Regions from separate parts of the Dorea amylophila genome, predicted to be linked through region 1. Evidence: riboswitches for the same ligand, from Rfam matches in the RefSeq annotation. Region 1 holds a riboswitch; the other holds the start of a gene.
What was found. Region 1 has a riboswitch for FMN ahead of ribD (bifunctional diaminohydroxyphosphoribosylaminopyrimidine deaminase/5-amino-6-(5-phosphoribosylamino)uracil reductase RibD). Riboswitches for the same ligand answer to the same signal wherever they lie in the genome.

Region 1 (15,000 bases):
TGAATTGAGGGAAATTTATCCGGAAATTTTGTCTGAGGATGTAAGATCTTTGCCGGATGGGCTTTCACGGGTTAAGGATAAGACAGGACAGAAATTTATTATTATCATTGATGAATGGGATGTGCTTATCCGGGATGAGTCGGCAAATAAGAAAGTACAGGATGAATATATCCGTTTCCTGAGAAGTATGTTCAAGGGAACGGAACCTACGAAATATATCCAGCTCGCCTATCTTACAGGAATTTTACCGATAAAAAAAGAAAGAACACAATCGGCACTTAATAATTTCCGTGAATATTCGATGCTGAATGCGGGACCACTGGCCTCTTATATTGGATTCACAGAGGAAGAAGTAAAAGAACTTTGTGAGGAATATAAAAAGGATTTTTCAGAGGTGAAGCGCTGGTATGATGGCTATCAATTAGGAAAATATCATGTCTATAATCCAAACGCAGTCGTAAATCTGATGACCGATGGAAATTTTCAGAGTTACTGGTCTGGAACGGCTTCCTATGATTCGATCGTTCCATTGATTAATATGGATTTTGATGGATTAAAGACTGCAATTATTGAAATGTTGTCGGGGGCAGCGGTTGAAGTGGACGTTGCTTCATTTCAGAATGACATTGCAAATATTGTGAATAAAGACGATGTCCTGACGTATTTGATTCATATGGGATATCTGGGTTATTCGGGCGCTTCCAGAATGGCGTTTGTACCGAATGAGGAGATCAGACAGGAGCTGATTCGTGCGACGCGGAGAAAACGATGGAACGAGATGTTACTTTTCCAGCAGGAATCCGAATTGTTATTAGATGCAACGTTAGATATGGATGGTGAAGCGGTTGCAGAACGGATAGAAAAGATACATGAGGAATATGCATCAACAATTCAATACAATAATGAAAATTCACTTAGCAGTGTGTTGGCATTGGCATATCTGAGTGCGATGCAATATTATTTTAAGCCGGTTCGAGAATTACCGACAGGACGAGGCTTTGCGGATTTTGTGTTTATTCTAAAACCGGAATATAAGAGTGATTATCCGGCGCTTGTTGTGGAATTGAAATGGAATAAAAGTGCTGTGAGTGCATTGCAGCAGATAAAGGATAGAAAATATCCGGATTCTATTCAAGATTATACAGGTGATATTTTGCTGGTTGGGATTAATTATAGTAAAAAAGATAAGAAACATGAGTGTGTTATTAAGGCGTATAAGAAAAAATAACAGTGTTTCGTCAGGCATATAAGTGAAATGAAAGCATAGTAGAGGTGAATAAAATGCTCCCGGAAAGAAAAATACATTTTGAAGCAAAAAAGAAAGAAAAAGAGAACTTAAGATTTCGAAGCTTCTTAAAATGCAATGCGGATGAAGAAGAACTGGACCAGCAATTTTTACAACTGCACAAAGAATTATTTGAAAACTTCGATTGCGGCAGATGCCGTAACTGTTGTAAAGAGTACTGTGCGGAACTTACGACAGATGAAGTGAAGGAAGTGGCAGAGTATCTTAAGATGGAAGAGCCGCAATTTGTTCAGACATATCTGGAAAAAGATGAGACAGAAGGGACTTATTTAACGAAAAATAAACCATGTGATTTTCTTCAAAAGAATGGAGAATGTCTTTTAGAGGAGTGCAAGCCGGATGGCTGTAAGAAGTATCCATATACGGATCAATCGGGACGTTTGGGGAGTTTGTATGGTATGCTTGATGCGATAGCGGTGTGTCCTGTAGCATATGAGATCTGGGAACGGTTAAAGAAAATATATAACTTTCATTGATGATAATGTAAATGGAATGATAAAGAGGTAATTACAACCGGAGGTGAAAATCAATGAACAAAGCAGACAAAGCGGAATCTCTCTTCCGCACAGGCTACAACTGCAGCCAGTCGGTCTATGCAGCATTTGCGGAAGAACTGGGAATAACAGTGGAAGAGGCAGCAAAAAAAGCAAGCCCGTTCGGAGCAGGATTCGGCAAGCTTCGTGAAGTATGTGGTGCTGTGACGGGGATGGTCATGGTGATCGGTGATCTGTACGGATACGATGATCCGAAAGATGCGGCGGGGAAAAAGAAGCTTTATGCACTTGTGCAGAAGCTTTGCGGAGCATTTGAAGAATCGGAAGGAAGTCTAATTTGCCGGGAACTTCTTGGGCTGGAGAAGGGCGAAGATCTGGAAGAGCCTGCGGTCAGAACGGAAGAGTATTATCAGAGCAGACCGTGCGTGAAAGCATGCAGAAGAGCAGCAGAGATTTTGGAAGAATATATGAAGAATAAGTAGAAAAAGACAGCAAAAAAATCGGGGAATATATAAAGAATAAAAGGATAATAGAACGATTGATGTTGAATATAAAAAATAGAGCGGTACGATGAAGGTACCGCTCTGTTTTATATTCTGAATCGCCATGCGTTCGTAAGAAGCTGCCAGTGGCAGGAATTGTTATGTATTCGTAAAGTCTGGTTGGGGGCAGATTCCGCAGACAATGAAGGATTTTAAAATTTCTCATAATGAATTTTCTCAAATGGAAGCTTTGAAAGTTCGGCAGGTGTTTTCTCCTCAGCCGGCATCCCCAGAGACAGAATCGCTTCAAGCTTATACCCTTCCGGAAAATGCAGACATTCACGCACATAATCTTCGGTTGTAATAGATGCAGTACCGGAATCGGCGGAAGTTGCAGTTCTTAACCGTCCCTGGATCCAACAGCTTCCGATACCAAGACTGTCGGCCATCAGATGCATATTTGCCATGGCGATGGAGCTGTCCTCAATCCATACATCAGAGACTTCGGCATTGGCGATGACGACGATGGCCGCATCTGCGCCGGCCAACATCCAGGCGGCGCCGGTACGGCATTCGGACAGATGACGGAGCATGTCTTTGTCTTTGACGACGATGAATTCCCATGGGCGGATTGAACGGCTGGAAGCGGACAGAAGTCCGGCCTGAATGATCTGTGTCAATGCTGCATCATCAATAGGTGCACCGGTGTATTTACGAATGCTGTGGCGTTGCTGGAAAATTGATAATAAATTCATAAAAAACCCCCTTATCTTTTTTTCTTATAGTATAATTGAGAATATAAGAAAAGGGAAGAGAAGAGTATTTAGACAAGTATTAGACAAAAGAAAGCAGGAAGGATATGAGCGAATACATTACGACCTACACAGGAAAACATTTTAAACCAACAGAACCGGATCCGGAGTTATTTGACATAGCAGATATTGCACATGCGCTGTCTCTGATATGCAGAGGAAATGGTCATGTGAAGACGTTCTGGTCGGTCGGGGAACATTGCATTTGCTGTGCAAAAGAGGCAAAGGCGAGAGGCCTGTCGGATAGGGTGGTGCTTGCATGCCTGCTTCACGATGCAAGCGAGTGTTATATGTCGGATGTTCCGTCGCCTTTTAAGAAGGAACTGCCGGAATATAATGAACGCGAAGAACGTATGCTTTCTATGATTTATGAAAAATTTCTCGGTTCGGACCTGACACCGGAAGAGAAGATGCAGTTGAATGTGATTGATAAGGCAATGCTATGGTATGATCTGACGTTTCTTCTGGGAGAGAAACAGGAGAGCGAAGCGCCAAAATTGCATATTGATCTGAGGTATGAGGTCAGAGCATTTGGTAAGGTGGAAGAGGAATACCGGAGGATTTTTGAAGAACAGCTTATAACCGTACAGAATAAAAGAATCTAAAATCGTACGGATAAGATAGAAAAGGAGGAATACATTATGTTACACGAAGTATCTTTTGCGTCCTACAACGGACGTGACCAGGTCCAGGGATGGATCTATGTTCCGGCTTGCAAACCGAAGGGAATTGTCCAGGTGATCCACGGATTTGGTGAACATTCCAGACGTTATCTGCATATGATATCTGCCTTCATGGATGCGGGTTATATCGTGGCAGCAGACGATCATGTAGGACATGGGAAGACAGCAATGGTCAATAATGTGTGGGGTGATTGGGGAGACAAAGGACCGCATACAATGATGGAAGACGAGCATACATTGAAAGGAATCGTGTGTGAAAAATATCCGGATCTGCCATATTTCTTATTCGGACACAGCATGGGATCTTTTATCACAAGAGATTTCATTGCAAAATACGGGGACGAACTGGCCGGGGCAACCATCTGCGGAACAACGGGAATCTTCCGCGGGGCAGAAGAGACGGGAAAGAAATTAAAAGAAGCGATCGATGCAGGACATGGAGAAGAATCCGATCCGTCATATACCGGAGAACTGATGGGATGGATGTGTGAGCGCTGTGGAGAGGTCAGCATCGGAAATGAGTGGATCTGTGCCGATCCGTATGTACAGCGGGATCATGCCGATGATCCGTTTGATGCATTTACCAGACCGACCAGCAACCGTTCGGTATATGATTTCATCCAGATGATGTTACAGATCGAGGGAACAGAGTGGGCCGAAAAAGTGCCGACAGATCTGCCAATCTATAATATTGCGGGAGATCAGGATCCGGTAGGTGAGTATGGTGTCGGTGTATATCAGGTAAGTAACTGGCTGGTACAGACCGGACATAACGTAACAACGAAGCTGTACTCGGGATACCGTCACGAGATACATAATTATGCTGAGATTAAGAACGAAGTCGAAGCGGGTATTATTGCATTCATGGACAAGGCATTATAAAAATGTATTAGGTGCCGGGACCACCGGATACCATAGCTGTGGTGACACCAAGGATATTACCGATTTCAATCGTAGCGGCAAGAGCCGTAGTCAGAGCGGAAAAAGGAGAAACATCTCCTACTATTCCTTCCTAAAACGCAAAGAAGAGCAATGCTGTGAACAACATTGCTCTTCAAAATTCAGTTCCTGCAATTAGAACAAATGTGAGGTTGAGGGCGTTAAAGTTTCATGATATCATAATCAATATAGAAGAACAGTGTGACAGATTATGTTATTACAACCGGAGAGTCTTTTATCGCATTCTTCAAAAGGACCTGTTTTCATAAACAAGGAGTGAAGGCGGATTACGAATGTCCGTTTCATTAAAGGAAGGAGTTAAGATGAAGCAATTAAAAAAACAATGGAATAAGGTAACGGCACTTTTGCTGACCTTTGGGATGGTTTTTGGATTATTTGCGGCAGTGCCGGTACAGGCGGAGGATGGAAATGCGTCCGGAAGTACAATTTTTGATGTAAAAATTGTACATACGAATGATATTCATGCGCGGGTAGAAGAGGACGATTACAATCAGGTGATCGGAATGGACCGGCTGAGCGGAATTGCACAGGCATTTACGGAAGGAGCAGACGGTTTGCTGATGTTGGATTCCGGAGATACTTTTCATGGACAATCGATTGCGACATTGGTAAAGGGAGAATCAGTGGCAAAACTGATGAAAGCTTGTGGATATGATGCAATGACTACAGGAAACCATGACTGGAGTTATGGCAAAGATCGTTTAAAAGAGCTTGGTGGAATTGCTAATGTCAAAATTTTATCCGGTAACATCAAAAATACAGACGGAACATCCTTTTTTGATACGGATGCACTTGTAAAAGAGATTACAAAAAATGGAAAAACACTGAAGATCGGTGTGTTTGGTGTAAGTGATCCGGAGATGAAAAATAAGACAACACCATCTAACGTGGAAGGGCTGGACTTTCAGGATGCGGTAGCTTATGCAAGAAAGGAAGCTGCCGCGTTAAAGGCAGAGGGGTGTGATGTGGTGATCGCATTGTCCCATACGCTTGATCCAAAGAGTGTGGCTGCACAGGTGGACGGTGTCGATTTGTGGCTGTGTGGACATGAGCATATTGAACTCAGTGAATCTGTGACGACACCGGATGGTTCAACAACCTATGTATCGGAAAGTGGATATTATTTAAATACTGTGGGTCTGATCGATCTGAACTGTACTATGGATGAGAATGGAAGCGTACATGTGGATTATAAGAAGACATCGGTCGATTATGAAGCGGCACAAAACTATCCGAAGGATGCTTCCGTGACAGCTGTATTGGATACGATCAAAGCGGAAAACGAGACAGTACTGAATCGTGTCATCGGTACTTCACCGGTGGAATTAGACGGTGTCTGGGAACATATCCGTATTGGACAGACAAATCTTGGAAATGTCATAACGGATGCGTACCTGCTTGCCACAGGGGCTGATATAGCCTTTGAAAATGCTGGTGGAATCCGTGCTTCTATCGCTGCCGGAACGGTAACGTATGGAGATGTCATCAATGTCAGCCCTTATGGAAACTATGTGGTGACCAAAAAACTGACCGGCGCACAGATAAAGGAAATGCTGGAGACCAGTCTTACTATTCAGAAAAACTGTATTGTTGCAAATGACAGTGGTGAGTGGGATGCGTGGCCAAATGACAGCGGAAGTTATCTGCAGGTTGGCGGAATTACCGTCCGCTTCGATCCGGCGCAGCCAGCGGGTGCCCGTGTGCTTTCTGTGCAAAAAGATGGGCAGGATCTGGATGATACAAAAGAGTATACCGTAGCAGTTAACAATTACCTTGCCGGCTCTGACAGCTATCCTCAGCTTGCCGGTGCAGTGGAGACCGGAGAATATTCCTGCTGTGAAGAGTTGTTGATTCGCTTCTTTGAACAGGGCTCTGATACAGTTATGGCAAGTGCAGCGAAGCAGAACATGATTCAGACAACCAAAGAGGCAGAAGAACCGGGACAGCCACCTGTGCCTGTTACACCGCCTGTACCGGAGCAGCCAGCGAAAGAACAGCTGGAAGCTGTGAAAACAGAGAATAAAGAAAAAGCAAGTGGAACAAAAACTTCGGTAAAAAGTCCGAAAACAGCGGATAATAATGAGATATTCTTCTGGATGATACTACTGTTGCTCAGTAGCGGAGCAGGAAGTATCTGCCTGGTTCAGAAAAATAAAGGATAATTCAAGATGCGGAAGCCCTTAAAAAAATCAAGGACTTCCGCACTTTTTTTGTTTACAGAAAAATAGTTTTGTAATCGCATGCGCCAAATAGCAGAAAATTAAGACGGAATCAACACACATGCACAATATCCCGGAGCAGGTTGAAAACAGTAGATGGTCAGAGTCTTGTCGGCTTCGACAGCAAAATGTAAGGACTCCGGTTTTATTAAACCCGGAGTCCTTTTTGAAGAAGTTCATCGAAAGAGCAAGGTTTTCCCCACAGATATCCCTGACTATAATCAGGATCCAGCAGTCGAATCTTTTCCCATTCATCCTCAGTCTCCACACCTTCTATGCAGATTTTTATGTTCAGACGGTGTATCATAGTGCAGAATCGTTTTAAAAGATCATATTCCTTTGCATCTTTTATAGCTTTTGCGGTAAAGGAACGGTCAATTTTAATGATATCCGGACGAAGTTCATTGAGATAATGGAAGTTCGAATAACCGGTTCCGAAATCATCCAGTGCAAGCCGTATGCCGGCTTTTCTTAATTCCTTCAGGAAATGCCGTGCATTGGAATTGTCTTCCAGCAAAGCACTTTCTGTTAATTCCACGATCAATGCTTCCGGAGGAAGTTTGGCATTTTCAAGTTCAGCAGAGATATCCTGTATCACATCAGACTTTTCAATCTGTATCTGTGAGATATTGATGCTGACCTGGAAGTCCGGAATTGTTTCACGGAGCTTTTTACATGCCTGTAGAGCTTCCCTTATGATCCAGCGGCCGGCCGGAATGATGAGTCCGCTTTCTTCCAGGATAGGGATAAATTCTGCCGGTGAGATAGTTCCGAACTGTCCGGAAGAAAAACGCATCAAGGTTTCCGCACCAAAAGGCTGTCTGCAGCCTGCTTTCACCAATGGCTGTAAGGCAACAGAGAATCCACGAAAGTCATGTATGACTGCCGCATGAAGGACATCGCTGATATCTTTCAGATGTAAGAACCGTTGATAGTCCTGTTCATTGAAAATGTAATAACGGTTTCTTCCCCGTTTTTTAGCTGTGTTCAATGAAAAATCTGTCCGCTTCATCATTTCATCATATTCGCTTTCCAGAAGATTATAAAATGGGAGAATCCCACCGGAAATCGTAAAGATTGCCGTATAATGATTCTTTTTAATAAACTGGTTGATGTTTTCCCTGATTTTATTGTAAAGGTGTACTGCTGTCTGCTTATCGTCAGAAGTAATATCCACGATGATAAATTCATCAGAGGATAATTTGTATACCTGCTGTTCCCCTGAAATACAGTGCGAAATACACTCTGCAGTTTTCCGGAGAATATAATCACCATAATCCCATCCGAATTTTTCATTGATCGATTTGAAATTATCAATACCAAGGCGTAACAGAAATCCATTTTCCAGAGGAGTCTCCTGGGTCTTCAGGTATTCAATCAGACCATTCTCGCCGAAAAGTCCACTGATATTATCTGCTTTCTGCTTTTCGCCGATCTCATTAATACATCCAACCATGTAGAGCGGCTTTTGATAATCATCCCGTACAAGATATCCGCGGCAGTTGATCCAGACCGGATTCCTGTTCAGATCCAGCCAGCGGTATTCCATATTATGGATACAACGGTTGGTAGTAAGCAGATCACGGAATTCGGCAGTCAGCAGCGGATAATCCTCGGCATATACAAAGTCCCGGTGTGTTTCCATAACATTATAAAAAGCATTTTGAGGAACGCAGAAACGTTCCAGTGACTGTGGTGCAATATAGTAAAAGTCGGTCCGGAAATCAACAAAGTACAGATAGTCATCGGTACTTGGACTGAGCAGGTCAATGATCCCGCATAATTCCGTCGGTGAAATATGCTGGTATTTTTTCTCCTGCGTGATCAGTTCATCCGTGATCCCTTGTGCACGAGATTGCTTTCCGGAAGAAAGCATCGGATGAGAAGAAGCGGAATGTGATATTTTTTTTCTTCGTTTTTCACGGTAAAGCATAGTATCACTGCGTCTTACGATATCTTTAAAATCCATATCGGTGTCAGGCTGATAATAGGCATATCCGGAGGAGACGCTGAGAGAATAGGAAAGATCCTGATCCTTTTCATTTAGAAGCAGCTCCAGTTTATGGATCTTATCGGCAATCAGCTCTTTTTCATCTTTATGGAAAATATAAGCAAATTCGTCTCCACCGATTCGGAAACAATTCTGTTCCGATGGAAAAGCCTGGCGGATACACTGATAGCAAAGCTTTAAGGCTTCATCTCCCTTTTCGTGGCCAAAGTTATCATTAATTTCCTTCAGATTATCAAGGTCTAACAAGACAACTCCGGTTGTATGTAATTCCAGCTCCTGCTCGTCCAGATAACGGATCATATTTTCATAGGCATTCCGGTTCATGGCTTCGGTGAGCATATCTATATTAGCCAGTTTCTGGAAGTAGATTAGTTTTTGCTTCTGGATACACTGCTCATAATATTGCGATACCTGGATCCAGATCAGCATAAGGATAAACAGCAGAGTCCCAAGCGGAAGAAATACAGATGTCTGCTGGAATCTGCGGATATAATAAACCAATAGTTCCGACAAGGCAAAATACATAATGAGGTACATCGGGTATCTGAATTTTCTGGCAAGTTCGTTTCCAAGCTGTTTTGCCTCGTAATGGATCAGTCCGATCGTATATGCTGCATTCACAAGCATGATCAGATGCGTGATCGGAAGAATCAGGAAGATATCGACAATTCCCATACACTGAAGAAGGACGGCTGCGCCCATATTGATCAGATAAGAAACAGACAGGAACAGGGCACCTTTTCGGAATTTACTTTTGCAAATATCATACAAAAGGAAATTAAACGGTACAGGAAAGAGATAAAATGTAAAGAAGTCAATAAAATACAGTGTTCTTCCATCCGGAACTAAAAACTGCAGAAAACCACATTGCTTCAGGGACCATAAGGCGATCAACAGAGAAAAGATTCCAAGATTCAGGAATATTTTAGATGTTTCTTCGGAAAAATCCTCCTGTTTCTTACGGATCACTGCAATATACAATACCAGAGAGAGAAATCCCAAAAATAAAACACCGCAACTGACGATCAGTATTCCTAGACTCTGGCTGAGAATCTTCAGAATACAATCGCCCCTCGTACCCAGAAAAAGATGAGCCGGGTTCCCATAATAACCCTGATATACAGGGATGATTTTGACGGTCAGTTTCTTGGCATCACTGTTTGCCGGAATGTCTACAATATGCCAGCAGGAGCCGGGTGATTTCATGAATTTGGGTGTGTGTGTTTCATTTCCGTATTGATAAATAAGTTTCCCATCAAGCCAGACTTCTGCATTGGTATGAGTAGTCTGGAAAAGAATCGCTTTTTGTGTGTGGAATTCATCGGACAGGATCACAGATTCTGTTTTCGCACCGTCAGTTTTAAAACTTGTTGTTTTCAGTGAGGTGGTGTTATCAAAAGGCAGTTCGTTCCGAACAGTATCCTGTCTGAATATCCAGATGGAAAAGATGACGGCAAATAAGACAGATGCGATCAACGAGAGCCATATTTTTTTCTCTATTTTCATAATTTGATTTCCTTTAGATTCTACGTATTCTCAGGTGACAATAATCTATACGTATAGAATAACAAAATTGGCAGATGAAATCAATGTGAAAAGGAGTTTGCTATTTCCAAACTTTTGCTTTACAAATGATATATAAAGTATTATGATAAAAAAAACGAAATCTTCAGGGCAGGGTGCGATTCCCTACCGGCGGTAAAGCCCGCGGGCCGAGAGGCATGATCCGGTGTGATTCCGGAGCCGACAGTATAGTCTGGATGAGAGAAGATGATGGTACAGTTATTTTAATAGATGAATGTAGTGTCTGAGCTCTGAGATGGTGATCCATTTCAGAGCTTTTTTGGTTAACAGATCATTTGTCAGTTACATGTAACAGATCATTTCCCCTGTAGGTATCCTGCAGGGGTTATTGTATAACTAAGAAAGAAGGAAGAAAAATGACGGATCAGGAATACATGCTCCGGGCAATCCAGCTTGCAAAAAAGGGAGAAGGATGGACGAATCCGAATCCGATGGTAGGTGCGGTGATCGTAAAAGACGGCCGGATCATCGGGGAAGGTTATCATAAAAAATGCGGAGAACTTCATGCAGAGCGCAATGCAATCGCATCGCTTACAGAATCGGCAGAGGGTGCGACAATCTATGTTACGCTGGAACCATGCTGTCATTATGGCAAGACACCGCCGTGTACGGAAGCGATCATAGAACAGAAGATTAAAAAAGTGGTGATCGGTTCCAGGGATCCGAATCCAAAGGTGGCAGGAAAAGGTGCACAGATATTGCGTGAATCGGGAATTACAGTAGTTCAGGATTTTATGCGGGAAGAATGTGACTGTCTGAACCCGGTGTTCTTCCATTATATTACGACGAAGACACCGTATGTAGTGATGAAATATGCTATGACACTGGATGGGAAAATTGCGACAAAGACGGGCGCATCGAAGTGGATCACAGGAGAACCGGCCCGACAGGAAGTGCAGCATATGCGGCACCGGTATATGGGTATTATGGCCGGTATCGGGACTGTACTTGCGGATGATCCGATGTTGAATGTCCGGGTAGAAGGATGGAAAAGTCCGGTCAGAATAGTATGCGACAGCAGTCTTAGGATACCGCTTGACAGCCAGATCGTAAGAAGTGCAAAAGAGTACCGGACAATCGTGGCTTATGCAGGACGGGAAGAGAACGAAGAAATAACAGAAGAAATAGAACGGCTACATGCGAAAGGCGTGGATACCGTCTGCTGTCCGGATGAAAAAGGTCAGATAGACCTTAAAAAGCTGATGACATATCTTGGAAATGAGGGTATTGACAGCATTCTGCTGGAAGGCGGGGGCACGCTGAACGACAGTGCACTGCGGGCAGGAATTGTAAAAGAGGTACACTGTTTTATCGCACCAAAATTATTTGGCGGAAAGAACAGTAAGACACCGGTGCAAGGAATCGGCATCGGACTTCCATCAGAAGCATTGAAACTGAAATGTACGGATATCTGCCGGATCGGTGAAGACATCAGGATAATCTGTCAGGTATGTGAAAAAGAACAGGAGGGGCCATGTTTACAGGAATCGTAGAAGAGAAAGGATCGGTCCGCTATATGCAGCTGACCGGAGAGTCGGGAGTTCTGGCAGTCAGGGCGAAGAAGGTATTGGAAAGAACGAAGATCGGTGACAGTATCGCAGTCAATGGAGTGTGTCTGACAGTTACATCACTTCAGCCGGATGGATTTACTGCAGATGTGATGGCAGAGACCATCAGGAGAAGCAGTCTGGGAAGCTGTAAAGTCGGAAGTCAGGTGAATCTGGAACGGGCAATGGCTGCAGACGGAAGATTTGGAGGACATATCGTAAGCGGTCATATTGACGGAACCGGTGTGATCCGGTCTCTGATCCGGGAGGAGAATGCCATCTGGGTATCTATCGGAACATCGCCGCAGATATTACATCTGATCGTAGAAAAAGGCTCCATCTGTATAGATGGCATCAGCCTGACGGTGGCAAAAGTAGAGGAAGAGGGATTTCAGGTATCGGTTATCCCGCATACAGGAGAAGAAACGACGCTTTTGGAAAAAGTGCCGGGCGATTCGGTGAATCTGGAGAATGATGTGATCGGAAAATACGTAGAAAGGCTGTTAGGCCTTGGAAAGAGTGAAGAAGAGAAAAAAGAATCCGGAATTACGATGGAATTTTTGCAGGAATTCGGATTTTAGAACAGGAGGATAAATAGAATGTCACAAAACAATCAGTACAATACAATCGAAGAGGCACTAAGGGATCTGAGGGAAGGAAAGGTTATTCTGGTTACAGATGATCCGGACAGAGAGAACGAAGGGGATCTGGTATGTGCAGCAGAGTTTGCAACACAGGAGAATATCAATTTTATGGCGACTTATGCGAAAGGGCTTATCTGTACACCGATGAGTGCGGAAATTGCAGCAAGGCTTAACTTTCCACCGATGGTTGCGGAGAATACCGATAATCACAGCACAGCATTTACCGTTGCGGTGGACCATGTTGATACGACGACAGGTATTTCGGCAGCAGAACGTTCCTATACAATCATGAAATGTGTGGATGAAGATGCGAAGCCGGAAGATTTCAGAAGACCGGGACATGTATTTCCACTCATTGCCAGAAAAGGCGGAGTCCTGGTGCGGAACGGACACACAGAGGCGACGACTGATCTGGTGAGACTGGCTGGATTGAAAGAATGCGGCGTGTGTTGTGAGATTATGAAAGAAGATGGCACAATGATGCGTACACCACAGTTGTGGGAATTTGCAAAAGAGCATAATCTTACATTTATTACGATCCGTGATCTTCAGGATTACATGAGAATCCATGAAAAACATGTAAAAGAAGAGGCGGTTGCAGACCTTCCGACGCAGTATGGAGATTTCAGACTTCACGGATATATCAATGATATTACAGGAGAACATCATCTTGCACTGGTAAAAGGTGATATCGGAGACGGTGAAGATGTACTTTGCAGGGTACATTCGGAGTGCCTGACAGGTGATGCATTTGGCTCGCTTAGATGTGACTGTGGTCTGCAGCTTCAGACAGCGATGCGTCAGGTAGAAGCAGAAGGCAGAGGGATCATTCTTTACATGAGGCAGGAAGGCAGAGGAATCGGGCTGCTCAATAAGATCAAGGCATATGCACTGCAGGAGCAGGGATATGATACGGTAGAGGCCAATGTAAAGTTGGGATTTGCACCGGATCTCAGAGAGTACTGGATCGGAGCGCAGATATTATCTGATCTCGGAGTGAAGTCATTGAGACTTCTGACCAATAATCCGGACAAAGTCTATGGACTTGGTGGGTTTGGACTGAAGATCAATGAAAGAGTACCGCTGGAGATCCCACCGCAGAAGTATGATCTGAAATATATGAAGACAAAACAGGAAAAGATGGGACACATTTTCAAAGAAATAGAATTATAAAAAGATTTAATGAATAACAGGAGGAAGAAATCATGAGACAGATCAATTTAGTAGAAGGAAAAGTAGTAGCACCTGAGGGAATGAAAGTCGGAATCGTGGCTGCCAGATTCAATGAGATCATTGTGAATAAGTTATTGGGCGGAGCCGTCGACGGGCTGGTAAGACATGGGGTAGAAGAAGAGAACATTACGGCTGCATGGGTACCGGGAGCATTTGAGATTCCGCTGACTGCACAGAAGATGGCACAGTCCGGAAAGTATGATGCAGTCATCTGCGTGGGAGCAGTTATCCGCGGGGATACTTCCCACTATGATCTGGTGTGTAATGAATCGGCCAAAGGAATCGCGCAGGTTGAACTTGCAACAGGAATTCCGGTATTATTCGGAGTGATCACAACAGAGAATATCGAACAGGCTATCGCACGTGCAGGAAGTAAAGCAGGAAATAAAGGATATGACTGTGCATTGTCCGCAATTGAGATGGTAAATCTGATGAAGCAGCTTTAATCAGGTGCAGCCGATGGTGAAAACAATCATTTTTGATTATGATGGAACGATACATAATACTCTTGGAATCTATGAGCCGGCGTTCAGGGAAGCTTATCAGTGGTTGTCAGAACAGAATGTTGTAGAGGAACAGAAGATAGAGACGGCGCAGATCGCAGGCTGGCTGGGCTTAAACAGCAAAGAAATGTGGGATACATTTCTGCCGGAATTAGATCAGAGATACAAAGATCAGGCGAGTGCGATCGTGGGAGATTCCATGGTCAGGCAGATCAGGAAGCACCGGGCAGTGTGGTATCCGGGAGCGGAAGAGATGCTTACAGCTTTGAAGAACAGAGGATATCATCTTGTGATCTTAAGCAACTGTAAGGTGGCATACCGCAAAGCACATTGGGAAGAATTCCGAATGGAAAGATGGTTTGAACAGTTTTATGACTGTGAATCGTATGGTTTCTGCCCTAAGACGGAGATCGTGCAGGAAGTTATCCGGGACTATCCGGGACCTTATCTGGTGATCGGAGACAGAAGACAGGATTTGGAATGTGCCAGATCCTGTAAAAGTCCGTTTATCGGATGCCTGTA
Region 2 (15,000 bases), on a different contig from region 1:
CCGGCAATTAGTAAACGCATAAAATAACCTCCCTGTGTACAGAATTATTTACAAGGCGTAATAATACGTAACTTCTCTTTTTCCAGATGTACATGGATGTCAGACTGCAGAAAGACCGGCTCGCCGTCGGTATGTACAGGCAGTGCGCGGTCACTGGTGATCGTGACTTCTGTGCAGGTGTCCAGAGTGATTCCACGGAAACGGGTATGCCATCCTTTGAATGCTGTCGGAAGCAGGCAGAGAACCTTAAGCCGTGTCAGTTCTGAGACAGTAATGATATTCAGTCTGTCATCGGTCCCGCTGGCGGCAGGACAGAAGTTGAATCCGCCGCCTTCATATTTCAGATTCATAACTGCTGTAAAATAGACTTTGTGATAGGTTTTTATTTCACCGGTTTCGGTTGTGACAGTCATTGTGACCGGCTTTAATGTAAGCAGTTTATGAAGTGCAACACCGAGATAGGTAAGTTTCCCAAGTTTCAGACGGTTCAGAAAAGCTTTGAGCGGCGTGACCATTACCTGATGGCAGACTGCGGCATCAAAGCCGATACCGGTACTTACGGCAAAACGCCGGTGTTTATTTTCGTAATCCAGTACTCCGACATTCATGGCGGTGTAGTGCGAAGGAGAAAGAATCTGTTCCAGAGCACTGTGGATGTCCGTCGGAAGTCCCAGACCTCTGGCAAAGTCATTTCCTGAACCAAGCGGGATATATCCCAGTGTTACTTTGTCCAGATATCTGATCCCATCGATTACTTCGTTTAAAGTACCATCTCCTCCGAGGACAACAATCGTATGAGGAGCACCGTCGGAAGTCAGATCATGCACCAGACGGGTAGCATGATGCTGATATTTCGTAAATAAAACATTATATGCGATTTCTTTTTCCAGCAAAATTTTTTCAATCTGTTTCCAGAGAAGAATCCCTCTGCCGGATCTGGCATTGGGATTGGCAATAAACGTGTACATACCGTATTCATCCTTTGCTAATTCATAGATTTCAAAATGATCAGAACAATCCGTTCAGATAAGTAGTAAGGGATCGGCGCATATTACCCTCAAAATCAGCATCGCCACTCTTTAAACACCACTCAAATACATTTCCGATTACGATCATACGGATGTCGGTTGTGATATCCTCCAGATCAGCAGGAGGGGAAATGATTCCGGCATCAATTACGCGTTTCAGATAATCGTGAACGGTGATGATCGGATATGGTCTTTCCGTACGGATCAAAGGGTTCAGGGACTGATTCTTAGGTGTATAGTAATTGGCCATAAATTCAACTCCGAGCTCTTCGCAGTAGTGAACATAATTCAAGTAAACCGAGATGATTGCCTCTTTTGTCCCGGCAGCACTGGACGGAAGATCAAGAAGATTAGGATCCATACTCGGCTGTTCTTCAATATAATAAGAAAGAAGATCATCTTTTGTCTTGAAATGATGATAAAAACTTCCATTGGAGACACCGGCTTCTTCGCAGATGTTCTTGATCGACAGCTGCTCATAACCCTGCTTTTGCAGGATCCGTTTGGCTGCCTGAAAGATCTTGGTACGTGTTTCCCTGGATTTGAGTTGTTGTTTTGAGAGTCCTTGTATTTCCTGATTCATAAGTAAAAGCCCCTTTAAGTATTTCTGTTTTTCTGATAAGTTCAAGTAGCTTCAGTATAACATAGAGAAAATACATTTTCAAGAAAACAGAGTGAACTCTGTATTATAGACGCCATTGCATACAGTGGGGAATTCAGTTATAATTATCCGCGTAATAAAGAAGTATAAATTCTTTGAATACGGCAAGAAAGGGAAAGACAAAACATATGGATATTAATCAGGTGATTACCGGGGAACTTGGAGTCAAAAGATGGCAGGTCGATGCGGCGGTAAAATTAATCGATGAAGGCAATACGATCCCGTTTATCGCAAGATATAGAAAAGAAGTCACGGGAACATTGGACGATGCTCAGCTGCGAACATTGTATGAGAGACTGGTATATCTGCGCAATCTGGAAGAAAAGAAAGAACAGGTTCTGTCAAGTATAGAGGAACAGGGAAAACTCACCGGAGAATTAAAAAAGCAGATTCTGGCAGCAGAGACGATGGTTGTGGTAGAAGATCTCTACCGTCCGTATCGTCCAAAACGCCGGACACGTGCCATGATCGCAAAGGAAAAAGGACTGGAGCCGCTTGCAGCAGTCATCACGCTTCAAAAAGCAGATAAACCGGTAGAAGTGTATGCAGAAGAATATGTGAATCCGGAAAAAGAAGTGAATTCTGTAAAAGAAGCAATTGATGGAGCAAAGGATATCATTGCCGAGTCAGTATCGGATGAAGCAGATTACAGAATCTGGATCCGTAAAGCAACCGTACAGCACGGGAAAGTAATCTCACAGGCAAAAGACGAAAATGCGGAGTCTGTATACGAGATGTATTATGATTTCGAAGAACCGGTAAACAGACTTGCCGGACACAGAGTGCTTGCATTGAACCGTGGAGAAAAAGAAAAGTTCCTTACGGTGAAGATTGAGGCACCGCAGGACGATATCTTAAGATATCTGGAAAAGAAGATGATCCACAGTGATAATCCGCATACCACACCGATCTTAAAGGAAGCGGCAGAGGACAGCTATAAGCGTCTCATTGCACCTGCGATTGAGCGTGAGATACGAAGTGACCTGACAGAGAAGGCAGAGGACGGGGCAATCAGCGTATTCAAGAAGAATCTGCATCAGCTTCTGATGCAGCCGCCAATCGTAGGACAGACTGTACTTGGATGGGATCCAGCATTCCGTACCGGCTGTAAACTTGCAGTTGTTGATCCGACCGGTAAAGTCATCGGAACAACGGTTATCTATCCGACTGCTCCGACGACACCGAAGAAAATCCAGGCATCCAAAGATTTGCTGAAAAAGATTATTGAAAAATATAACATTACATTGATCTCTGTTGGAAATGGTACCGCATCCAGAGAATCTGAGCAGTTCATTGTAGAATTATTAAAAGAGATTCCGCAGAAAGTGCAGTATGTAATTGTAAATGAAGCAGGAGCTTCCGTATATTCGGCAAGTAAGCTTGCATCGGAAGAATTCCCGAAGTTTGACGTTGGACAGAGAAGTGCGACATCCATTGCAAGAAGACTGCAGGATCCATTGGCAGAACTTGTGAAGATTGATCCGAAATCCATCGGTGTCGGACAGTATCAGCATGATATGAACCAGAAAAAGTTAAGTGAAGCTTTATCCGGTGTTGTGGAAGACTGTGTAAATAAAGTCGGAGTTGACCTGAATACGGCATCGGCACCGCTCCTTTCTTATATTTCCGGAATATCCGGAGCAATTGCTAAGAATATTGTGGCATACAGAGAAGAGAACGGAAGATTCACAGACAGAAAGCAACTTTTGAAAGTTGCAAAACTCGGACCAAAAGCCTTTGAGCAGTGCGCCGGATTCATGAGAATCCAGAATGGTACAAATCCGTTAGACGGAACTAGTGTACATCCGGAGTCCTATGAAGCTGCAGAAAAACTGCTGAAGAAACAGGGATTTTCATTGGAAGACATCAGCGGAGGAAAGCTAACCGGACTTTCCCTCACGATCAAAGACTATGCAAGACTTGCCGGGGAACTGGAGATTGGAGAGATCACCCTCCGGGATATTGTGAAAGAACTGGAAAAACCGGGACGTGACCCGCGTGACGAAATGCCGAAACCGATCTTAAGAACAGATGTCTTAGATATGAAAGACTTAAAGGAAGGCATGATCCTGAAAGGAACCGTAAGAAATGTCATTGACTTTGGTGTGTTTGTAGATATCGGAGTGCACCAGGATGGACTGGTACACATTTCCGAGATCACGGATAAGAAATTCATCAAGCATCCGCTGGAAGTGGTAAGCGTTGGCGATATCGTGGATGTAAAAGTGATGAGCGTGGATCTTAAGAAGAAGAGGATCCAGCTTACGATGAAAGGAATTTCATAATCCGGGAAAGAAAGTACGGAGAGAGGATGGAGCACATGAAAAAAAGTTGGGAAAAAATAATCAAAACCATTCTGGGAGTTCTGGTCGGCAATCTTGTATTGTCGTTTGCTGTGGCAGCGTTTATCGTGCCGAATGGGATCATTATGGGAGGTGCGACTGGTATCGGTCTTACGATCAGCCATTATTTTCAGGTGAACCTATCGATGATTATTTTGGCGATCAATGCGGTGCTGTTCGTTCTCGGTGCAGTATTTTTGGGAAAGAAGTTTGCATTGACAACGATCATCAGTTCCTTTATTTATCCAATATTTCTGTCGATGGCACAGTCCATTCCGGGAATAGACAAAGTGACGCAGGATAATGCTATGCTTGCGGCATTATATGGAGGGGTTCTCCTTGGAATCGGTATCGGACTGGTGGTAAGAGTAGGTGCTTCTACCGGTGGAACAGATATACTGGCACTTGTGTTACACAAATGGTTTCATGTCCCGGTAGCGGTATTCTTGTATATCGTAGATTTTTCGGTGCTGGGATTTCAGATGCTGTTTTCAGATTCGGAACAGATACTGTATGGTATTCTGAATTTGTTTTTAAGTACGGTTGTGCTGAACCGGGTGATGCTTCTTGGGAAGTCACAGATCCAGTTATTTGTAATTTCGGACAAATACAGAGAAATCCGTCAGAAAGTCTTAACGGATATTGATGCCGGAGTGACGATGGTAGACATCGAGACCGGTTATGGAGAGCAGAAGCAGCAGGGCGTATTATGTGTTATCCACAGCAGAAAGCTGTATTCGGTAAAAGAGGCGATTCAGGAGATCGATCCGAAAGCATTTATCACGATCACGCAGATCAATGAGGTGAGAGGACGCGGATTTACAATGGAAAAGCTGCGTTACGACGAATTGAATCTTACGAAAAACTAGACTTTACAGGTATTGTGAGTTAGAATGTTAACAAAGATTGAAGGAAGGACGAGGTATCATTTATGGAGAAATATACTGGCAAATCAATATTTAAAGGAATTGCAATTGGAAAAATATTGTTCTACCAGAAGGGAGAACAGCCTGTAAAACGTGTGAAAATAGAGGATACTGCAGAACAGATCAAACGTTACGAGGATGCACGCGCAAAGGCAGCAGAGCAGTTACAGGGACTGTATGAAAAAGCATTAAAAGAAGTCGGAGAAGCGAATGCTGCTGTATTTGAAGTACATCAGATGATGCTGGAAGATGATGATTATATTGATTCTGTTGTTAATATCATCGAGACACAGCAGGTAAACGCAGAATTTGCCGTTGCTACAACAGGAGATAACTTTGCGAAGATGTTTGCAGAGATGGAAGATGATTATTTCAAAGCGAGAGCAGCAGATGTAAAAGATATCTCGGAACGTATGGTAAATATCTTAAGTGGGAACGAAAGCGGTGGAGCCATCGGTGATGAACCTGTGATCGTTGTGGCAGAAGATCTTGCACCAAGTGAGACGGTCCAGATGGACAAGGAGAAGCTCCTTGCATTCGTAACCAGACTTGGATCTGCAAATTCACATACAGCAATCCTTGCAAGAACGATGAACATCCCGGCACTGATCGAAGTTGATATTAAAGAAGAGTGGAACGGGAAGATGGCGGTTGTAGACGGTTACACAGGAACATTCTACATTGATCCGGATGAAGAAACTTTAAAGAAAATGCAGGAAAAGAAAGAAGAAGACATCAAAGCAAGAGAACTTCTTCAGGAATTAAAAGGAAAAGAAGATATAACAGTAGACGGAAAACATATCAAATTATATGCAAATATCGGCGGTGTAAAAGATGTTACAAGTGTACTGGCCAATGATGCGGCTGGAATCGGTCTGTTCAGAAGTGAATTCTTATATCTGGAAGCGGATAATTATCCGGATGAAGAAGCACAGTTCCAGGCATACAAGACAGTAGCCGAGAACATGGCAGGTAAGAAGGTAATTGTACGTACACTGGATATCGGTGCGGACAAGCAGGTGGATTATTTCAACCTTGATCATGAAGAAAATCCGGCCATGGGATACCGTGCGATCCGTATCTGTCTGGACAGAAGAGATATCTTCCGTACACAGCTGCGGGCACTTCTTCGTGCAAGCGCATATGGTAACATTGGAATTATGTATCCAATGATCATTTCTGTAGATGAAGTGAAAGAGATCAAGAAGATCGTAGAGTCTATCAAAGCAGAACTGACAGAAAAAGGAATCGAGTACGGTGAAGTTGAACAGGGTATTATGATCGAGACACCGGCAGCAGTGATGATCAGCGATCTTCTGGCAGAGGAAGTTGACTTCTTCAGTATCGGAACAAACGACCTGACTCAGTATACACTGGCAATTGACAGACAGAACAGCAAACTTGACAATATTTATGATTCACATCATCCTGCAGTGCTCCGCATGATCCAGAAGACAATCGAGAACGGACACAAAGCAGGATGCTGGGTTGGTATCTGCGGAGAACTTGGAGCAGATATGACTTTGACAGAGACATTCCTTAAGATGGGAATCGATGAATTGTCTGTATCTCCGACATTTGTTCTTCCGATCAGAAAACTGATCCGTGAGATGAGCACAAAATAATGGTTGCATAGACGGTTATGCCGTACTATAATATGAGACGAAAGAAGATTCTTCGGGGCAGGGTGTGATTCCCAACCGGCGGTAAAGTCCGCGAACTGGTCATTGAAGAATTTCTGGTCAGAGATATCTGGACAGATGTTATCAATGTGATGATCAGCCGATCTGGTGAGATTCCGGAACCGACAGTAAAGTCTGGATGAGAGAAGGATGATATGATATTACAGAATTATCAGAATGATATGATTGCCCCGTTGCCCTTTTGGGTGACGGGGTTTTTGTCTGAAATGTGAATATCGTATGGTTCAAAATAAGAAGTTTCTTCCTTTAGAATATAATTCGGTTTAAAGGAGAAAGAAAGATGAGTACAAAAGTAATGACAAGACAAAATGAAAAAAACAGAAACAAAATCAGGACAATGGCACAGATTGGTATGTTATCGGCAATCGCAACAGTATTGATGTTGTTCGAAATTCCGCTTCCGTTCGCTCCGTCCTTCTATGAGATAGATTTCAGCGAAGTACCAATCCTGATCGGAAGCTTTGCAATGGGACCACTCGCCGGAGCGGCAATAGAACTTATCAAGATCTTACTGAACTTTGCAATCAACGGAACTATGACAGCGGGAGTCGGAGAAATCGCAAACTTCCTGATCGGCTGTTCACTGGTTGTGCCGGCCGCATTGATCTACCATAAGAAACATACCAGAACCGGAGCAGTAGCCGGAATGGCAGCGGGAACCGTATTCATGACAGTAGTCGGATGTTTTCTGAATGCCTTCGTATTACTACCGGCATATGCCAAAGCATTCGGTATGCCGATCGACGGCCTGGTTGGAATGGGAACTGCCGTAAACAAACATATCACAGACCTTAAGACTTTTGTGATGCTGGCAGTCGGACCATTCAATCTGCTGAAAGGTATACTGGTATCTTTGATCGTGTTCCTGGTTTATAAAAAAATCAGTCCGATATTGAAGATGAATGCGTAATTTGGGATTTCATTTATTAACTGGGAAGCGGCCTCTCGGTCCTTGAAGGAAACAATAGATAAGGCTTCTTGTTCAGGTTCCATACCATAAGAAACACTAAGAGAGTCAGAATCACCTAAAAGCAAAGGAACTACGCTCAAACTCGGCGTTCGCCTCAAACACGTTCGCTTCGTTCCTTTAACGGTGCTTCTGACTCTCTAATTGTTTCTAACGGCATTCCACATTCACAATAATCCTTATCTATTGTTTCCTTCAAGTCGTGACTGACAGCGGATGTTAATAAATGAAATGCCCGGAAGTGTAACCCGGTGGAGGCCACTACGGTTACGCATTTGTCATTTCATTCGTAAGGCATTTGATACACACGGAATAAAGCTTGGAAAGGTGTTCCAGTGAATGTGAAAGAGGCGTTGGTAATTCTTAAGGGGCAAAATTCTGCGTTAGGTTTTCAAAATTTGACTGTCTGAGGCGTATGCCGAGTTTCAAATTTTGAAAGCCTGCTTTTAGCAGAATTTTGCCCCTTTAGAATTGACCCGCCGATGGAACCTGAGCAGGAACGCCTTTTCAAGCTTTATTCCGGTTCGGGTATCCACAGCCTTCCTGAATTAAATCCCAATTAAATTTATTCCGCCGGGCAGATTTCCACCCAATACCCATCCGGATCATTGATAAAATAGATACCCATCTCCGGGTTTTCGAAACAGACACAATCCATTTCCTTATGGAATGCCAGTGCCGCGTCCATATCATCTGTCTGCATTGCCAGATGAATCTCATTGTCTCCGAGATCGTAAGGTCTGTCCATATCGCGCAGCCATGTGAGCTCTAATTTGTGCGGGGTGGTATCATCTCCCATGAATACCAGCTTGAAGCTTCCGTCGGCAGCTTCTGTCTCTTTTGTAATCTTAAGTCCAAGTGCTTTTTGGTAGAATTCGATAGACTTGTCAAGATCGGCAACGTTAATGTTATTGTGATAAAATGTGAATTTCATACGTTTTCCTCCATTATTGATAAAAATTAATATATTTAAGCTGTTATCAGAAAGTATATCATGAGTAGCAGAAGAAAAAAAGATGTGTTATACTTAAAGATACTGAATACAGTGATTTCAAAAAATGGAAAGGGAGAGCTTATGATAATAGAGACAAACAGTGAGAAAGAGACTTGGGATCTGGGATTTAGTCTGGGTGAAAAAGCCTGCGCAGGACAGGTGTATACATTGGTGGGAGATCTGGGTGTCGGGAAGACGATATTTACCAAAGGTCTTGCCAAAGGACTGGGGATAGATGAACCGGTCAGCAGTCCTACATTTACCATTGTGCAGATCTATGATGAAGGAAGACTTCCCTTTTATCATTTTGATGTGTACCGAATCGGTGATGTGGAAGAGATGGATGAGATTGGCTATGAAGATTACATTTACGGAGAGGGCGTCAGCCTGATCGAGTGGGCTAATCTGATTGAAGAGATATTACCGGAACATTACACAGAGATTAAGATAGAAAAGGATCTGGAAAAAGGATTCGATTACCGGAGGATTACAATATGCGAATATTAGCATTAGACAGCTCAGGACTGGTCGCCAGTGTAGCTGTAGTAGAAGACGGGGCAGTGGATGACCAGGTCATTGCCGAATATACAGTCAATTATAAGAAGACACATTCACAGACATTACTTCCGATGCTGGACGAGATCGTGAAGATGACAGAACTGGATCTGCATACCGTAGATGCGATAGCGGTAGCCGGAGGGCCGGGATCATTTACGGGACTTCGTATCGGTTCTGCAACGGCCAAGGGACTTGGACTTGCGCTTGAGAAACCACTGATTCATATTCCGACATTGGAGGGACTTGCCTGCAATTTGTGTGGAATTGCAGATGTTGTATGTCCGATTATGGATGCAAGACGCGGGCAGGTGTATGCAGGAATCTATGAATTTGACGGGCAGAAGCTTCACATACTGGAAGACCAGATGGCAGTTCCGATAGAAGAACTGGGAGAAAAGCTGAAAAAGTATTTAAAAGAAGGAAGAAGAGTAACCTTCCTTGGCGACGGGGTCCCTGTGCATAAGACAAAGATCACAGAAGAGATCCTGCCGGGAGAAGCGGTTACATTTGCGCCGGCAAATATGAACCGGCAGAGAGCTGCATCCGTAGGAACACTGGGAATGCAGTATTATAAAGAAGGAAAGATTGAAACTGCGATGGAGCATGAACCGGAGTATCTCCGTGTGTCTCAGGCAGAAAGAGAACGGAAGGAGAGAATGGAGCATGTATAGATTTCAGTGCGATTATACAGAAGGAGCACATCCTGCAATTATGCAGAGGATGATAGAGACGAATATGGAGCAGACCAACGGATATGGGCTGGATCCATACTGCGACAGTGCAAGACAGAAGATTAAGGATCTGTGTGAATGTCAGGATATGGATGTGCATTTCCTGGTAGGAGGAACACAGACCAATACAACGGTGATCAGTGCGGCACTCCGCCCATATCAGGGAGCGGTCGCAGCGGTAAGCGGGCATATCAATGTACATGAGACAGGGGCAATTGAAGCAACCGGACATAAAGTACTGCCGCTTCCAAGTGAAGATGGAAAGATTGCTGCCGCACAAGTAGAAGAGATGTGCCATGCTCACTGGACGGATGGAAGTCAGGAGCATATGGTACAGCCGGGGATGGTATACATTTCCCATCCGACGGAAAACGGAACACTGTATACAAAGAAGGAATTAGCGGATCTGCATGAAGTATGCAGAAAATATGGTATGTTATTGTTTCTTGACGGAGCACGTCTGGGATATGGGCTGATGGCAGAGACAAATGATATCACACTTGCAGATCTTGCAAAGTATACAGATGTATTTTATATCGGTGGAACTAAGGTGGGCGCATTATTTGGTGAAGCTGTTGTGATCACTAACCGGGCATTGAAGAAAGATTTTCGCTATATGATCAAGCAGAATGGCGGAATGCTGGCAAAAGGACGTCTTCTTGGTATTCAGTTCGATACGCTGTTTACGGATGATCTTTATTTTAAGATATCCGCACATGCAGACGAATTGGCAATGAAGCTTAAAAAGATATTTCTGGAAAAAGGATATAGTCTGCGTTACGATTCCTATACGAATCAGCAGTTTCCGATCCTTCCGGACAGCCATATCGAAAAATTAAAAGAAAAATATGTATTTGAATTCTGGGAGAAGGTATCGGATACCGAAAGCGCAGTCAGATTCTGCACAAGCTGGGCGACAAAATCGGAAGTGGTAGATGAATTGATAAGGGATATCATGGCATGTTAGAAAATCAGATGGAATCAGATAAAATGATCGAAATAAGTGAGGCTGATTTTCCGGAACTTCCGGAGATTGCTGCATTGGAAAGAGAGATATTTCCTGATGCATGGAGTCTGAAAAGTCTGGAAGAGACGTGGAAGCAGAAGAATGCCGCAATATTTGTGGCAAAGACAAAAGAAGGAATGGCCGGCTATCTTATCTTCTATTACGTATTAGAGGAAGGTGAAATTGCAAGGATTGCAACGGCACATTCTGTGCGCAGACAAGGGGCAGCCAGTCAGATGTTCCGGAAACTGCTTGACTTCTGTCGGGAGCAGAAGATAACAAGAATCATGCTGGAAGTAAGAGAAAACAATGAAGCTGCCAGACAATTCTATGGAAAATGTGGATTTACGAAAGATGGGATCCGCAGGGATTACTATGAGAATCCCAAAGAAAATGCTGTTTTGATGTCCGTAAATCTGTAGGAAACAATGGTAATTCTTACAGCACTTTCCACTGGTCAGCATACAGATGAAAAGCTATAATATAGGCGTAACTGAGAAAATTACAGACAGAGAATAATGAAAAGAAAACGATGTAATGTATGAAAAACACCGGAAAAAACGGTGACAGGATTACAGGAGGAATGGTATGCGCCAGTTTAAGGAACGGACAAGAAAAGTAAAAGAAGTAACCAGTATTGTATGTAACAAATGTGGAAGAGTGATTCCGGTCGTAGAAGGGGTTCCGCAGGAAGACGTCCTGACAGTGGATAAGCAATGGGGATATTTTTCGGAAAAAGATAACCGGAGAGATCATTTTGACCTTTGTGAATCCTGTTATGATGAACTGACAAGGAACTTTAAGATTAAAATGGAAGAGGAATAGAGGAAAATTATGTTAGATGTATGTTTGTTAGGAACCGGAGGGATGATGCCGCTGCCGTACAGGTGGCTTACATCCCTGATGGTGCGTTACAATGGAAGCAGTCTTCTGGTCGACTGTGGAGAGGGAACACAGATTGCGATAAAAGAAAAGGGATGGAGCTTTAAACCGATCGACGTGATCTGTTTTACGCATTATCACGGAGATCATATCAGCGGACTTCCGGGGCTCCTTCTCACTATGGGAAATGCGGACCGTACCAAGCCGCTCACATTAATCGGACCAAAAGGACTGGAACGAGTGGTGAATGCACTGCGCGTGATCGCACCGGAGCTGCCGTTCCAGATTAAATATATGGAAATCACGGAGGCAGAGCAGACATTTGAGATGAATGGCTACCGCCTGAGAGCATTTCGTGTAAATCACAATGTGACTTGTTATGGTTATACGATGGAGATCGACCGTGCAGGAAAATTCGATGTAGAAAGAGCGAAGGCATCGAATATTCCACAGGAGTACTGGGGAATATTACAAAAAGGCGAGACGGTGGAGACAAAGAGACATATATATACACCGGATATGGTACTCGGGCCGGCAAGAAAAGGAATCAAGCTTACGTATACCACAGACACGAGACCTACGGAATCTATTAAGCAGAATGCAAAGCATTCGGATCTCTTTATCTGTGAAGGAATGTATGGCGAAAAGGATAAGCAGAAGAAAGCCAAAGAATATAAGCATATGACATTCTACGAAGCGGCACAGCTTGCAAAAGAAGCAGAAGTAAAAGAAATGTGGCTGACACATTATAGCCCGTCACTGACAAAACCAGAGGAATATATGGACGATGTCAAGGCAATATTCCCGAATTCAATCGCAGCAAAAGATAAGCGCTCGGTAGAACTGGTATTTGAAGATTAGGAGGGAAAATATGAGCGAGACAAAAGATGTATTAATACTGGCGATCGAAAGCTCTTGTGATGAGACAGCAGCGGCAGTTGTAAAGAATGGAAGGGAAGTACTGTCCAATGTCATTTCTTCACAGATTGCCCTGCATACGCTGTATGGAGGTGTTGTGCCTGAGATCGCTTCCAGAAAACATATCGAAAAGATTAATCAGGTTATCGAGGAAGCACTGAAAGAAGCAGAGGTAACACTGGATGATATCGATGCAATCGGAGTGACTTACGGACCGGGGCTGGTAGGTGCACTTCTGGTGGGGGTTGCAGAAGCAAAAGCAATCGCATACGCTGCAGGTAAGCCACTGGTCGGAGTGCATCATATCGAAGGACATATTGCAGCCAATTTTATAGAACACAAAGAATTAGAACCGCCATTTTTCTCATTGGTAGTATCCGGAGGACATACACATCTGGTACGTGTAAAAGATTATGGTAAATTTGATATCATCGGAAGAACCAGAGATGATGCTGCAGGAGAAGCATTTGACAAGGTGGCCCGTGCAATCGGACTGGGTTATCCGGGAGGACCGAAGATTGATAAGGTGGCCAGGAAAGGAAATCCGGATGCTATCGCATTCCCACGTGCAAATATAGAAGATGCACCATATGACTTCAGCTTTAGCGGATTAAAATCAGCTGTTCTGAATTATATCAACGGATGCAGGATGAAGGGTGAAGAATACAACCAGGCAGATATCGCAGCTTCTTTCCAGAAAGCAGTTACCGATGTACTGGTTGCGAAAGCTATGCATGCGGTGGAAGAATATAAGGTAGATAAATTTGCCATTGCAGGCGGTGTGGCATCGAATAGTGCTCTCCGTGCAGCTATGAAAGAAGCATGTGAAGATCGGGGAGTAAAATTCTATTATCCATCTCCGATTTTCTGTACGGATAATGCAGCGATGATCGGGGTAGCGGCTTATTACGAATACATGAATGGAACCAGAAGTGGATGGGATCTAAATGCGGTTCCTAATCTGAAACTCGGTGAGCGTTAATTTCAAAAAAACAGGCGGTGAACAACAAATGAAGAAGCGATGTGTGGCGATCGTACTTTCGGCAGGACAGGGAAAAAGAATGGGGACATCTATCCAGAAGCAGTATATAGAACTATGTGGAAAACCAATTATCTGTTACTGCCTGGAAGCATTTGAAAAGTCAGAAATTATTGATGATGTGATCATGGTAGCCGGAGCCGGGCAGGAAGACTATGTGACAGAAGAAATTGTAAATAAATATCATTTTGGAAAAGTGCGTGCAGTAATCCCGGGCGGAAAAGAACGTTATGATTCTGTTTGGAATGGGTTAAAGGCTATTCGTGACGGTATGGTCGGAGAAGAGGCAAAAGAAGGTTATGTCTATATTCATGACGGTGCCAGACCGTTCGTAGACGAACAGATTATAAAGAGAGGCTATGCATGCATAAAGGCAAATCGAGCATGTGTAGCAGGTGTGCCAAGCAAGGATACAGTAAAGATCGTAGATGAAAATCAATTTGCGGTCAATACACCTGTACGTAAATATGTATGGATTGTACAGACTCCGCAGGTATTTGAGACAGAGCTTATTACGCAGGCATATAAGAATCTGATGGAACATGACAGGGAAAATGTAACGGATGATGCCATGGTGGTAGAGCAGGAAATGCAGATTCCGGTGAAACTATATGAAGGTTCTTACTGTAATATTAAGATTACGACACCGGAAGATCTGGATACGGCAAAAGGATTTATTGAGCATATAAAAAGCTGACCGGAGTCTGTGAATAAGTCTTTGCAAAGAACTGTATTTATATACAAAAAATACAGAAAAATAAGAAAAATACAAAAAAATAAAAAAGTTTAAAAAAAGTATTGACGACAGCAAAAAGCTATGATAGAATACATCTTGTCGCTGAGGTGATACGGAAGCGGCAGACAAATAAATAGTTGGAGAGGTATCGAAGTGGTCATAACGAGGCGGTCTTGAAAACCGTTTGTCCGAGAGGGCGCGTGGGTTCGAATCCCACCCTCTCCGCTTTATAAAAACTACCAAGTTTTATCCTGGTAGTTTTTTATATGTCAAAGTATGCAAGGAAGCTGCTGGTGACATTTCTGTATGGAGAAATACCCAAGCTGGCCGAAGGGGCTCCCCTGGAAAGGGAGTAGGTCGTTAATAGCGGCGCGAGGGTTCAAATCCCTCTTTCTCCGTTTGGTTGATATATAAGCAGTATGAATAAAAAAGGTTTAGAAAAACTTATTGACAAAGTTCGACTGCTATGATATATTAACTTAGTCGTCGCAAGAGACAAGGTTGAAAGA

Region 2: it holds a riboswitch for FMN, as region 1 does, so the genes downstream of both, OCV72_RS10695 (ECF transporter S component) here and ribD (bifunctional diaminohydroxyphosphoribosylaminopyrimidine deaminase/5-amino-6-(5-phosphoribosylamino)uracil reductase RibD) in region 1, are expected to answer to the same signal.

Annotation. Positions count from the first base shown of each region.
Region 1 covers NZ_JAOQJW010000011.1:75,740-90,739, forward strand. Annotated here, with positions in the region: gene OCV72_RS08475 (AAA family ATPase) at 1-1,228, shown strand, start outside; gene OCV72_RS08480 (YkgJ family cysteine cluster protein) at 1,282-1,782, shown strand; gene OCV72_RS08485 (C-GCAxxG-C-C family protein) at 1,836-2,282, shown strand; gene OCV72_RS08490 (nitroreductase family protein) at 2,495-3,037, opposite strand; gene OCV72_RS08495 (HD domain-containing protein) at 3,142-3,699, shown strand; gene OCV72_RS08500 (alpha/beta fold hydrolase) at 3,736-4,659, shown strand; partial or broken gene OCV72_RS16795 (alanine:cation symporter family protein) at 4,673-4,777, opposite strand; gene OCV72_RS08510 (bifunctional metallophosphatase/5'-nucleotidase) at 5,040-6,899, shown strand; gene OCV72_RS08515 (EAL domain-containing protein) at 7,105-10,473, opposite strand; FMN riboswitch at 10,629-10,743, shown strand; gene ribD (bifunctional diaminohydroxyphosphoribosylaminopyrimidine deaminase/5-amino-6-(5-phosphoribosylamino)uracil reductase RibD) at 10,908-12,044, shown strand; gene ribE (riboflavin synthase) at 12,026-12,679, shown strand; gene OCV72_RS08530 (bifunctional 3,4-dihydroxy-2-butanone-4-phosphate synthase/GTP cyclohydrolase II) at 12,698-13,915, shown strand; gene ribH (6,7-dimethyl-8-ribityllumazine synthase) at 13,948-14,421, shown strand; gene OCV72_RS08540 (HAD family hydrolase) at 14,435-15,000, shown strand, end outside.
Region 2 covers NZ_JAOQJW010000015.1:80,045-95,044, forward strand. Annotated here, with positions in the region: gene OCV72_RS10665 (glycerophosphodiester phosphodiesterase) at 1-20, opposite strand, end outside; gene OCV72_RS10670 (diacylglycerol/lipid kinase family protein) at 45-968, opposite strand; gene OCV72_RS10675 (TetR/AcrR family transcriptional regulator) at 1,009-1,611, opposite strand; gene OCV72_RS10680 (Tex family protein) at 1,818-3,974, shown strand; gene OCV72_RS10685 (YitT family protein) at 4,010-4,900, shown strand; gene ptsP (phosphoenolpyruvate--protein phosphotransferase) at 4,963-6,582, shown strand; FMN riboswitch at 6,627-6,794, shown strand; gene OCV72_RS10695 (ECF transporter S component) at 6,941-7,570, shown strand; gene OCV72_RS10700 (VOC family protein) at 8,193-8,561, opposite strand; gene tsaE (tRNA (adenosine(37)-N6)-threonylcarbamoyltransferase complex ATPase subunit type 1 TsaE) at 8,703-9,128, shown strand; gene tsaB (tRNA (adenosine(37)-N6)-threonylcarbamoyltransferase complex dimerization subunit type 1 TsaB) at 9,116-9,850, shown strand; gene OCV72_RS10715 (threonine aldolase family protein) at 9,843-10,877, shown strand; gene rimI (ribosomal protein S18-alanine N-acetyltransferase) at 10,871-11,338, shown strand; gene OCV72_RS10725 (hypothetical protein) at 11,505-11,741, shown strand; gene OCV72_RS10730 (ribonuclease Z) at 11,751-12,659, shown strand; gene tsaD (tRNA (adenosine(37)-N6)-threonylcarbamoyltransferase complex transferase subunit TsaD) at 12,670-13,698, shown strand; gene ispD (2-C-methyl-D-erythritol 4-phosphate cytidylyltransferase) at 13,727-14,452, shown strand; tRNA gene OCV72_RS10745 (tRNA-Ser) at 14,631-14,716, shown strand; tRNA gene OCV72_RS10750 (tRNA-Ser) at 14,800-14,889, shown strand.